DNA from 3 places in the Rhizobium sp. N122 genome. Region 2 is predicted to be linked to each of the others. Evidence: riboswitches for the same ligand, from Rfam matches in the RefSeq annotation. Region 2 holds a riboswitch; each other region holds the start of a gene.
The links. Region 2 has a riboswitch for thiamine pyrophosphate ahead of thiC (phosphomethylpyrimidine synthase ThiC). Riboswitches for the same ligand answer to the same signal wherever they lie in the genome.
Positions count from the first base shown of each region.

Region 1: it holds a riboswitch for thiamine pyrophosphate, as region 2 does, so the genes downstream of both, ATY75_RS33765 (HMP/thiamine-binding protein) here and thiC (phosphomethylpyrimidine synthase ThiC) in region 2, are expected to answer to the same signal.
Region 3: it holds a riboswitch for thiamine pyrophosphate, as region 2 does, so the genes downstream of both, thiM (hydroxyethylthiazole kinase) here and thiC (phosphomethylpyrimidine synthase ThiC) in region 2, are expected to answer to the same signal.

Region 1 covers NZ_LOKU01000004.1:39,412-43,261, reverse strand. The annotation lists gene ATY75_RS04075 (ABC transporter substrate-binding protein) at 1-43, opposite strand, end outside; gene ATY75_RS04070 (ABC transporter ATP-binding protein) at 108-920, opposite strand; gene ATY75_RS04065 (ABC transporter permease) at 917-1,723, opposite strand; partial or broken gene ATY75_RS33765 (HMP/thiamine-binding protein) at 1,741-1,851, opposite strand; TPP riboswitch at 1,842-1,955, opposite strand; gene soxR (redox-sensitive transcriptional activator SoxR) at 2,218-2,682, shown strand; gene ATY75_RS04055 (SDR family oxidoreductase) at 2,826-3,596, shown strand; gene ATY75_RS04050 (metalloregulator ArsR/SmtB family transcription factor) at 3,700-3,850, shown strand, end outside.
Region 2 covers NZ_LOKU01000006.1:34,692-38,541, reverse strand. The annotation lists gene ugpC (sn-glycerol-3-phosphate ABC transporter ATP-binding protein UgpC) at 1-980, shown strand, start outside; gene ATY75_RS05925 (hypothetical protein) at 1,048-1,320, opposite strand; gene ATY75_RS05920 (GNAT family N-acetyltransferase) at 1,411-1,857, opposite strand; TPP riboswitch at 1,994-2,125, shown strand; gene thiC (phosphomethylpyrimidine synthase ThiC) at 2,219-3,850, shown strand, end outside.
Region 3 covers NZ_LOKU01000067.1:117,026-120,875, forward strand. The annotation lists gene thiD (bifunctional hydroxymethylpyrimidine kinase/phosphomethylpyrimidine kinase) at 1-700, opposite strand, end outside; gene thiE (thiamine phosphate synthase) at 697-1,332, opposite strand; gene thiM (hydroxyethylthiazole kinase) at 1,329-2,132, opposite strand; TPP riboswitch at 2,181-2,277, opposite strand; gene ATY75_RS30075 (DUF1349 domain-containing protein) at 2,432-3,016, opposite strand; gene ATY75_RS30080 (ABC transporter substrate-binding protein) at 3,244-3,850, shown strand, end outside.

The sequences.
Region 1 (3,850 bases), on a different contig from region 2:
CGATGGCGGCGAAGATCGTCTGGCGACGGGTGAGAAGCAGCATGGTGACCTCCTCAGGTCTCTGGAGCATGATGCCGAAAAGCGTGAGCAGTTCTCGGCATCATGCTCTAACTCTTTAAATGAGAACAGGATTCAGATTTCAGGCCGACCGGCTTAAGATCATCCTGTTCAAGCGGATGCAGCAGGGTTTGCAGGATTTCGGTTTCGATCGCCTGGGCCGCCGGCGAGCCGAGATCGGCAATGCTTCTCGGACGGGGCAGGGGAACGTGGAATTCGCGGATGATACGCGCCGGACGGGCCGAAAGCACGTAGATGCGGTCGGAGAGAAACACCGCCTCGCGGACATCGTGGGTGATCAGCAGCGCCGTCCAGCGGTGTTCGGTCCACATGCCCTGCAGCCATTCCTGGATCTGCGTGCGCGTCAGCGCATCGAGCGCGCCGAAAGGCTCGTCGAGCAGCAGCATATCCTGGGTCTGGACGACGGTGCGCAGCAGTGCTGCGCGCTGGCGCATGCCGCCGGATAGTTCGGAGGGATAGTGGTGTTCGAAACCGGCAAGGCCGAAGCTCTCGAACAAAGGCGCCACAGCGGCGCGGGCCGCGCGACGGCTCATGCCCTTTACCTCGAGGCCGAGGGCGGCATTGTCGATGATCCGGCGCCAGGGCATCAGCGCATCACGCTGCGGCATGAAGGCGAAGGAATGCGGCGCTTCTTCCAGCGGCGCGCCGTTGAAAAGCACGGTGCCGGAATCGGGCCGAAGCGCCTGCGTCAGCAATCGCAGCACCGTCGATTTTCCGGAGCCGGACGGGCCGACGATCGAAACGAACTCGCCGTTTGCGATGCTGAGCGATATATCGCCCAGCACCTCCATGCCGTCGAAAGATTTCGCGATATTGCGCAGTTCAACCATTTTGTCGCTCATCGGCGCCGCTCCCCGGATGGCGGCCAGGGCATCAGGAGGCGCTCTATCAACAGCGTCAGGCCGAAGAGGCAGAGGGTCAGCACGGCGCTGACGACGACGGCGGCAAGCACGAGATCGGGACGGAAATTGTTCTTGGCGTTGAGAATATAGATGCCGAGGCCGCTGGCGGCGCCGGCATATTCGGCAAAGATCGCGCCGACGACGGCATAGGTGATCGAGATTCTCAAGCCGGCGAAGAAATAGGGCAGCGCGGAGGGAAGCCGCGCCAGGCGGAAGATGCGCCAGCGGCTCGCCTTCATTGAGTTCAGGAGTTCGGCGATGTCGCGGTCGGTCGATTCATAGCCCTGCAGCAGGGCGACGAGCAGCGGGAAAAAGGTGACGAGCGCCACCAGCAGGATCTTCGGCAGGAGGCCGAAACCGAACCAGAGGACGACAAGCGGCGCGATTGCCACCAGCGGCAGGGTCTGGCTGGCGATGAAGATCGGCAGCAAGGCCCGACGCATGAAAGGCGCAAAGTCCATGAGGATCGAAGCGCCGAAGGCGAAGGCCAGCGACAGGGCAAAACCGCCGAGTGTAGCGCCGAGCGTCGGCCAGGTGTTTGATATCAGCGCCGCGCGGTTCAGCCAGCCCTGGAGGACGATGCGCGAAGGCGCCGGCAAGATGGAGGGCTTGATGCCGGAAAGACCGACATAGAGTTCCCATGCCGCCAGAAAGGCGAGGCCGGCGAGCAAGGCGGGCAATGCCCGGTACAGGGCGGCGCTGAGCGCGGCAAGGCGCGAATCCAAAGGTCGTGGCAGTGTCATCAGCGTTTGATTTCGGCCTCGATGCGCAGCCGGTCGCGATAGGGATCGAGCGCCTTGACGGCATCGAGAATGATGCCGACGACATTGTCCGGCATCGGATAGAGTGACACTTCTTCGTCTAAGAACATCTGAACCTCGCTCCGCTGGCATTACCCAGATCAGCTTTGAAGGGTCCAGAGGCTTGCACCTCGCATCTCAGCCCCGGCAATACGGAGCTCCCCTGTATTTCGGCGGAAACTATCACCCGGGTTTTCGTCCCGCAACCGCAAAATTGCAAACCCGTCCGCTCGGTTGGAATGGATCTGATGAAGGGAAACACCCGAGCGGAGGTCCCGCCCGGGTGCTCCTCGGTGGGCCCGTACCTGCCGGGAACGGGACCGCAGCTTGCTGCCTCAGGCGGCGATATCGGCGTGCGCCCGCGGGCGTCCGATCGGGCTTTACGATTGCAGGCGCAAGGGTTATAAAACCTCAACTAATATTGAGGTCAAGAGGCGATGGATAGGATTCCGGCAGCGCCGCCCGGCAAGCTCCTGACAGTCGGCGAGGTGGCGGAGCGCAGCGGCCTGGCCGTCTCGGCGCTGCATTTCTACGAGACCAAGGGTTTGATCTCGAGCATCCGCTCCCGCGGCAACCAGCGGCGCTACGGGCGCGACGTGCTTCGCCGCCTCGGGATCATCAAGGTGGCGCAGCGCGTCGGCATTCCGCTTGCGGAAATCCAGGCGGCGTTCCAGTCCCTGCCGCAGGGGCGCACGCCGACGGCCGCCGACTGGCAGACGCTGTCGGCACGATGGAAGGACGATCTCGACGCACGAATCAGTCGGCTGAGCCTGTTGCGCGACCGCCTGGCCGGCTGCATCGGCTGCGGCTGTCTGTCGATCGAAAGCTGTCCGCTGCGCAATCCGTGCGACCGGCTCGGCAAGGAAGGACCGGGTGCGCGGCTGCTGGAGACCGAAAACTAGTATGCGGGAGAACCAGTCGCTTCAGGGAGAGGCCGCGTCTCTTCGGGAAAGACCGAGCTGCCGGAAAGATCGATGCCTGCCTTTCTTTCGGTCGCGGTGCTCATATGTTAAGGGCGAGTGACGCAACCGAGGAGGACGGCTTCGTGTTTCATCCCAGACTGTTCGAAAATCGCAATGTCGTCGTCACCGGCGCCGGCCGCGGCATCGGCCTCGAAGTCGCTCGGCAGTTTCTGGATTGCGGCGCGAAGGTCATCGTCCATACCGGGCGCAAGCCGGGGCGGGACCTGCCGGATTTCCTGCTGACGGCCGAATCGGAAAGACGGGCGCTGCTGCTGCATGCCGATTTCTCCGCCGCCGGCGGGGCGGCGCAATTTGCCGAAGATGTTCTCGCTTTCTTCGACAAGGTGCATGTGCTCGTCAACAATGCCGGCACGATGCTCGGCCGTTTCCCGGCTGCCACGCTGACAGACGCGGAATATGAGGCGGTCATCCGGCTCAACCAGACATCGGTGGTGGCGCTGACGCGCGCCTTGCTGCCGGCATTGAAGGCGGCCGAGGGTGCTGCCGTCGTCAACACCGTTTCGATCTCGGCGCTGACCGGCGGCAGCCCCGGTTCCTCGATCTATTCGGCCTCGAAGGCGTTCGTCGCCACCTATTCCAAGGCGCTTGCCCGCGAGCTTGCCCCGGACGGCATCCGCGTCAACTGCGTCTCGCCGGGAACGATCGAGACGGATTTCCACGAGCGCTATTCCTCCAGGGAAAAGCTTGAGCAGACCCGGAAATCCATCCCGCTGCAGCGGCTCGGCACGTCGGAGGATTGCGCGCCCGCCTATCTGTTCCTGGCGGCTCCTTCTCTCTCCGGATACATTACGGGCCAAGTCCTCGAGATCAATGGCGGCCAGCTTATCTGCTGATTTACTTGGACCTTTTTTGGCATTTCATCACTATTGACCAATTCGGTTGTGCGAATATGCTATTGTGCTGATCTACCACATCGCCTCCCTTCCGAGATATCGAATGCCGTTGCCCAAACCGGAGCCGGGGATGACCGGCCAGGACTTGCACATACTCGCTGGAAAAGCCCATGAAGCGAGCGATCTGCTGAAAGCTTTGGCGCATCACACCCGGCTTCTGATCCTCTGCATACTGGCGAAACAGGAGCGGACGG
Region 2 (3,850 bases):
AGTTTGTGGTGCTCGTCGGCCCGTCCGGTTGCGGCAAATCGACATTGCTGCGCATGGTCGCGGGGCTCGAAAGCATCACCGGCGGCACCATCTCGATCGGCGGAAAGGTCGTCAACAATCTGCCGCCGAAGGATCGCGACATCGCCATGGTCTTTCAGAGCTATGCGCTCTATCCGCATAAAACCGTTGCCGAAAACATGGTCTTTGCGCTCCGTCTGCAGAAGCAGTCTGCCGATATCATCAAACAACGGCTGCAGGCGGCGGCCGAAACGCTTGACCTCGTGCCCTATCTCGACCGCTATCCGCGCCAGCTTTCGGGCGGCCAGCGCCAGCGCGTGGCGATGGGACGCGCGATCGTCCGATCGCCGCAGGTCTTCCTGTTCGACGAGCCCTTGTCGAACCTCGACGCCAAGCTGCGCGTGCAGATGCGCAAGGAGATCAAGGAACTGCACCAGCGGCTGAGAACCACGACGATCTATGTCACCCATGACCAGGTCGAAGCGATGACCATGGCCGACAAGATCGTGGTCATGCAGGGCGGCAAGGTCGAACAGATCGGCACGCCGCTGGAACTCTACGATCGTCCCCGAAATACATTCGTTGCGGCCTTTATCGGCTCACCGTCGATGAATCTGCTGAAGGGCCGCTACAAGGCCGATGGTGCGATCTTCGTCACCGAGACCGGCGACGAGATCGCGCTCGGCTTTAACCCGCAGGCGTCCGACGGGCAGGCCGTGCTTCTCGGCGTGCGGCCCGAGCACTTGTCGCTCAGCCCAAGCGGCCTCGACACGACCGTCAGCGTCACCGAACCCACCGGCCATGAGACGATGGTCTTCCTGCGCTACGGGTCCGGCGAGCTTGTCGCGGTGCTGTCCGACCGTCACGATTTTAAACCGGGGCAGGTCGCGACGATCGCCGCTCGGCCAGGAAAGCTTCATCTTTTCGATGCGGAATCCGGCAAGACATTGCGACCGGATTGAGCGGGCATCGCTTCAAAGGAGCCGCGAGGAGCGGGTCTGAAAGATCGCGACGGGCTTTAGCGGCGGCTCAGTTCAATTTCAGCTGCAAAATCAATTGTGCTGGAAGATCGTTGGCTATTGTCGACCCGTCGGTTTGGGCAAAGGCCATTTCGCCCTCCTGCCATGCATCATATTCCATGTCGATCCGTATCCCGCCGCGCTCAAGGACAGCCCAGGAGAAATCGAGGCCGCCACCCTTTCGGACGGACCAGCCGGCAGCCCCCAGCGTTTCGATGACCGCTCGCCAGCTTTCTTCCGATAGGCCGGAAAGACAAATCCGATCAGACATGCCCTCTTTCATCCCACAACGAGACAGGCTCCAAGTGGAATATCGGGGTCACGAGCCTCGAACCCATCCACCCGGATATGTAGGCCAATACAGCCCGAATCGCTACGCACTCGATTTGGAGTAGAGACCAAGGTTGTTGCCGACGGCGAATCCGCAACCCTGATAAAATTTCGACAAAGCACCGTCCCGCTGTGAGACCAACCAGACGCTGTTGCATCCTTCGGCCTTTGCTGTTTCGGAAACTGCCGACAGCAGCGCCGTCCCTATTCCCCGACCCTGCGCTTCAGGCAGCACCGAAAGCTCATCCAGATAGATGACCGGACCGGCATGGCGCCGCTGCCGTATGCCCAGCGCGATCCCCAGCACCTTGCCTCCGTCAATGGCCGCAAGGGCAATGGATTTGGGCGTTTCGAGCACGTTGTTTACATTTTCAATCGCCGCTTCAAGCGACCAATTCTCGTTCCACGGCGGTCCCGCATAGGCATTGACCAGCACACCGGCGGCGCCACTGAGATGTTCTCGCATAAGACGTTCAATCCGAAACGACATAATCCACCTGACGTTGAGTGAACTGACATTTGCCGCAGTTCGGCCAGTAACGCAACAGGCTCCGAGACGGGACGATATAAGCGGAACGACAAAGCTGTAAGCTTGACACGATCCGGGACGGCGCTTTACGACTATCGGCATTCACCAGGGGGGTCCCGGCAAGGGGCTGAGATACTGCTGGACAATCAGGCTTAGCCTGTTGTGGCGCAGTGACCCGTTGAACCTGATCCAGTTCATACTGGCGTAGGGACGGTGCAAGCGCTCGAAGGTTTCGGATTCACGCGTGGAATCTGTGCCGGCGTCTTTCCATCATTCCGGCTGATTGACTGGGTCTCCAACTTACAACTTGGAGCCTCAAACCATGACCATTGCCGCAAAAAACCTCACCCCGACCGTCACCACCGGCCCGCTGCCGGCTTCGCGGAAGATCCATGTTCCAGGAGATATCCACAGTGATATCCGGGTGCCGATGCGCGAAATCAGCGTCCATCCGACCGCCGGCGAGCCGCCTGTCGTCGTCTATGATTCCTCCGGCCCCTACACGATCGACGGCGCCGAGATCCGTATCGAGCAGGGTCTGCCCCCATTGCGCCGAGACTGGGTGCTGGCCCGCGGCGATGTCGAAGCCTATGACGGCCGCCATGTGCGCCCCGAAGATAACGGCTTCGTCAGCGGCGACCGGCTGACGCCGGAATTCCCGGGGCGGCGCCGGCCGCTGCGCGCCAAAGACGGGAAAGCCGTCACACAGCTTGCCTATGCACGGGCCGGCATCATCACGCCGGAGATGGAGTTCATCGCCATTCGCGAGAATCTCGGCCGCAAGGCCAAGGCGGAAGCGCTGGTGCGTGACGGCGAGAGCTTCGGCGCCGATATTCCCGATCATGTGACGCCGGAATTCGTCCGCCGGGAAGTGGGCGCCGGCCGGGCGATCATCCCCGCCAACATCAACCACCCCGAAAGCGAACCGATGATCATCGGCCGAAATTTTCTGGTGAAGATCAACGCCAATATCGGTAATTCCGCCGTCACCTCGTCGATGGCCGAAGAAGTCGAGAAGATGGTTTGGGCTGCCCGCTGGGGCGCCGATACGGTCATGGATCTTTCGACCGGCCGCAACATTCACAATATCCGCGAATGGATCATCCGCAATTCGCCGCTGCCGATCGGCACGGTGCCGCTTTATCAGGCGCTGGAAAAGGTCGGCGGCGTCGCCGAGGATCTCACCTGGGAAATCTATCGCGATACGCTGATCGAGCAGGCCGAACAGGGCGTCGACTATTTCACCATCCATGCCGGCGTGCGGCTGCATTACATCCCGCTCACCGTCAACCGCGTCACCGGCATCGTCTCGCGCGGCGGTTCGATTATGGCCAAGTGGTGCCTGCATCATCACCGTGAGAGCTTCCTCTACGAGCATTTCGAGGAGATCTGCGAGATTTGCCGGGCCTATGACGTCTCCTTCTCGCTCGGCGACGGCCTTCGCCCCGGCTCAATCGCCGATGCCAATGATGCAGCCCAATTTGCCGAACTCGAAACGCTCGGCGAGCTGACGAAAATCGCCTGGGCCAGGGATTGCCAGGTGATGATCGAGGGGCCCGGCCATGTGCCGATGCACAAGATCAAGGAAAATATGGACAAGCAGCTCGCCGTCTGCGGCGAGGCGCCCTTCTACACGCTGGGGCCGCTGACGACCGATATCGCCCCCGGCTACGACCACATCACCTCCGGCATCGGTGCGGCGATGATCGGCTGGTTCGGCACGGCCATGCTCTGCTACGTCACCCCGAAGGAGCATCTCGGCCTGCCTGACCGCAGCGACGTCAAGACCGGCGTCATCACCTACAAGATCGCCGCCCATGCCGCCGACCTTGCCAAGGGCCATCCCGCGGCGCGCCTTCGCGACGACGCGCTGTCGCGCGCACGTTTCGAATTCCGCTGGGAAGACCAGTTCAACCTCTCCCTCGACCCGGAGACGGCCCGCTCCTTCCACGAT
Region 3 (3,850 bases), on a different contig from region 2:
CGCCCTTGGCAAGCTCGGCCGCCAGCGCGCTCGACAGCGTGCAGCCGGTGCCGTGGGTGTTCTTGGTCGGCACCCGCTGGGCTTCGAACCAGTGCAGCCCGTCGGCGGCGGCCAGCACGTCGGGGCTGTCGTCGCTGTCGAGATGGCCGCCTTTGACCAGCACGGCGGCCGGGCCGAGCGCGCGCAGCTGTTCGGCCTGCGCCGCCATTTCCGCCCGGTTCGTCGCCACCGGCTGATGCAGCAGGGCGGCGGCCTCCGGCAGGTTCGGGGTCAGCAGCGTCGCCAGCGGCAGCAGGCGGCGGCTGAGCACATCGACGGCTTCGGGTGCCAGCAGCGCGGCACCGCCCTTGGCGATCATCACGGGGTCGATGACGATGGGGATGCCGCGGCGGTCGGCCGGTGCTGCGGCCAGAGCTGCGTCGAGGGCTGTGGCGACGGCCTCGGCGATGCCGGCATTGGCGATCATGCCGATCTTGACCGCATCGACGCGCACATCGGCAAAGACGGCCTTGATTTGATCGGCGACGAAGGGGGGCGGCACCAGATGCACGCCGGTGACCCCTTGGGTGTTTTGCGCTGTCAGCGCGGTCAGCACCGCCATGCCGTAGACGTCGCGGGCGGAGAAGGCCTTGAGGTCGGCCTGAATGCCGGCGCCACCCGAGGGATCCGAGCCGGCGATGGAGAGGACGTTGCGGATCATGCGCGGGCCTTTCGAATTTCTGCGGCGATGCGGCGTGTGGCGGCTTCCGGATCCGGCGCGCCGCAAATGGCGGAGACGACGGCAAGCCCGCTTGCGCCTGCGGCAAAGACTTCGGCCACATGGTCCGCCTTGAGCCCGCCGATGGCAACCGAGGGCACCGGCGAGGCCTTCACCAAGTTGGCAAGACCGTCAAAACCGATCGGCTGCTTGTGGTCGGCCTTGGTCGGCGTCGCAAACACCGGCCCGACGCCGGTATAATCGACGAGATCGGGATCGACGGCAGCAGCAAGCGCCGCGGTTTCGACCGACAGGCCGAGGATCATGTCGGGGCCGATCATCGCCCGCGCTCTCACCGCATCCATGTCCTCCTGGCCGATATGCAACCCATCGGCGCCGATGGCGATCGCCGCCTCGACATCGTCGTTGACGACGAGGCGGGCGCCGGTGCCATCAAGCGCCTGTTTCAAGGCGCGTCCGGTCTCGACCATCCCGGCCGTGCCGGCATGTTTGTCGCGCAACTGCACCATCGTCGCGCCGCCGGCAACGGCAAGGCGCGCGGTCTCGACCATGCCGATCCCGGCGCAGAGATCGGGGTCGAGGACGAGATAAAGCGAGAGGTCGAAAGTCTTCATGCCGCCGATATCCTTGCCCTGGCATCGAGCGTTTCGCCGTCGACCGCGTTCAGCGCGTCGAGGAAGCGCCAGGCGAAGGAGCCGGGACCGGCTGCGCCGAGGGCGGCATCCTCGCCGGCGATGGCGAAGGTTGCAAGGGCGGCGACCGTCGCGCCGAAGATATCCTCGGGCACGGAGGCGGCAAAGGCGCCGACGAGGCAGGTCAGCGAGCAGCCGAGCGCCGTGACCTGCGGCATTAAGGCCGATCCGCCTGTTATACGCACCGCCCGCTCGCCGTCGGTGACGAAATCGACCGCGCCGGTGACGGCGACAACCGCCTGCTGGCGCTCGGCCAGCCATCGCGCCGACCCTTCGGCCTGCTCGACCGGATCGCGGCTGTCGACACCTTGGCCGCGGCTCTCGCCGCCGGCGAGCGCGATGATCTCGGAGGCGTTGCCGCGGATGATCGTGGGCTTCAGCGCCAGCAGACCGGCAACCGCATTGCGGCGGAAAGCCGTGGCATAATGGGCGACCGGATCGAGTACCCAGGGCTTGCCGGCCGAGTTCGCCGCCTTCGCCGCCGCCTGCATGCCGTCGATCCATTGCGTCGACAGCGTGCCGATATTGACGGTCAGCGCACTCGCGATGCCGGCGAATTCGCCGGCTTCTTCAGCAGCATGGACCATGGCCGGCGAGGCGCCCGCGGCCAAGAGTACATTGGCGGCGACATTCATGGCGACATAGTTGGTGATGCACTGAACGAGCGGCGGCTTCTCGCGCATCGCCGTCAGCATGGCTCCTGGTGTGGTCCTGGTCTGCATGTTGCCCCTTTCAGGCGGGGGCGGGCACGGGGTCATTCGTGCGGTGAGCCGCGACCCCGAGCGACTCCCTCCGCCGGCATTATCCGGTTCAGGTTCGAAGGGTGCTTCTCAGCCCGTCTGTCGACGGGCGCCCCTGTCTCTCATCGCGCTCTTTTTCGCAGAGAACGGCGCGGATGTCATCTCGAAAATGACTGTCCTGCGACTGATCGGACATGACGCACGCGGGCAGCGTGACTGCTGCGGTTCTGCGTTAACGTTGCTGCGGTTGGCTCTAAGATAATCTGAGCATCGCCCAGCTCTTAGCTCAAATCATGCAGATCCGTCGTAACCGCCGGCCCAATCGAAAACGCCGAAAACCGCACCTCCAACCCGCTGCGCTCCGGCGTGCAGGCGGTCGGCCCAACATCATATCGGTCGGCAGCGGGGAACGGCGCTAACCGCAGCAGCGGCCAGCGGCTGCCGTCGCGGGAGGCCTGGATGCGCAGGGCGCCGTTGGCGACGGTGACGCGAATGTGGAAATCTTCGAGTTCCTTGAAGGGTTGCGACACCGACCAGTCGGACTTGCCGTCGGTGACGACGGTGCTGAGGAAGGCTTCGCCGTCGGTGAATTCGACGCCGGTTTTGACCCAGTGGTTTTCGTCGAGACGCACCATCAGGCCGGCCTGGTCGTAGAGGGTGCGGAATTCGCCCTGGATGCGGATCTGGGCGGTGAAGCTCTCGGGCGTGGGAAAGGCGAGGAAATGGCCGCTGTCGCGGGTGAAGCCGTAATAGGTTTCCCGCCAGAAATCGGTTTTCTCGCCTGTTGTCAGGGTGAGGGCGGCGTCGTCCACGCGCCAGCTGGCCGGTTCGTTCAGCCATTTTCCACCGTTGAAGTCGATGTTCATTCCACCCTCGCCTTGTTGACGCTCTGCCGCTGCCGATTCGTTAGGCCGCATCATGCGCAGCCTTCGCGCAGGTGGCCAGCCGAGGCCGGTGATGCGGTGCTCTTTCGCCATCCTGATCCTCGTCCCACGATATAATCCGTGGCTTCCGCTTGACACCACCACTTCATCTCTTATTCTGTTACAAAAAGATGAATTGCATAATAATGGAACTAAACGGGAGCCATCACATGAAAACGCTTGTCGCATTCCTGCTCGGCACTGCGCTTGTCGCCCTGCCTTCGACCCTCTTTGCCCAGGAAAAGGGCGGCGTCATCAATGTCGCGACGATCGGCGAGCCGCCGACGCTCGATCCGATGTCGTCGACGGCCGATCTCGTCGGCATCGTCACGCAGCATATTTTCGAAACGCTCTATACGTTCGACAAGAGCTGGAACGTCACGCCGCTGCTGGCCGAAAGCCTGCCTGAGATCAGTGCCGACGGCAAAACCTATACGATCAAGCTCAGGACCGGCATCAAGTTCCACGACAATAGCGATATGACCTCGGACGATGTCGTCGCTTCGCTCAGCCGCTGGATGAAGATCGCCTCGCGCGGCAAGCAGGTGGCCGGCTTCATCGACAAGATCACGGCTGCCGATCCCGCAACCGTCACGATCACGTTGAAGCAGCCCTACGCGCCGCTGACCTCACTGCTTGCCTTCAACAATTCGGCGGCGATCATCATCCCCTCGGAAAAGCAGGACGAGCCGATGAAGGAGTTCATCGGCACCGGCCCCTATATGCTGAAGGAGCGCAAGGCCGACCAGTATATCCAGCTCGTCCGCTTCGACGGCT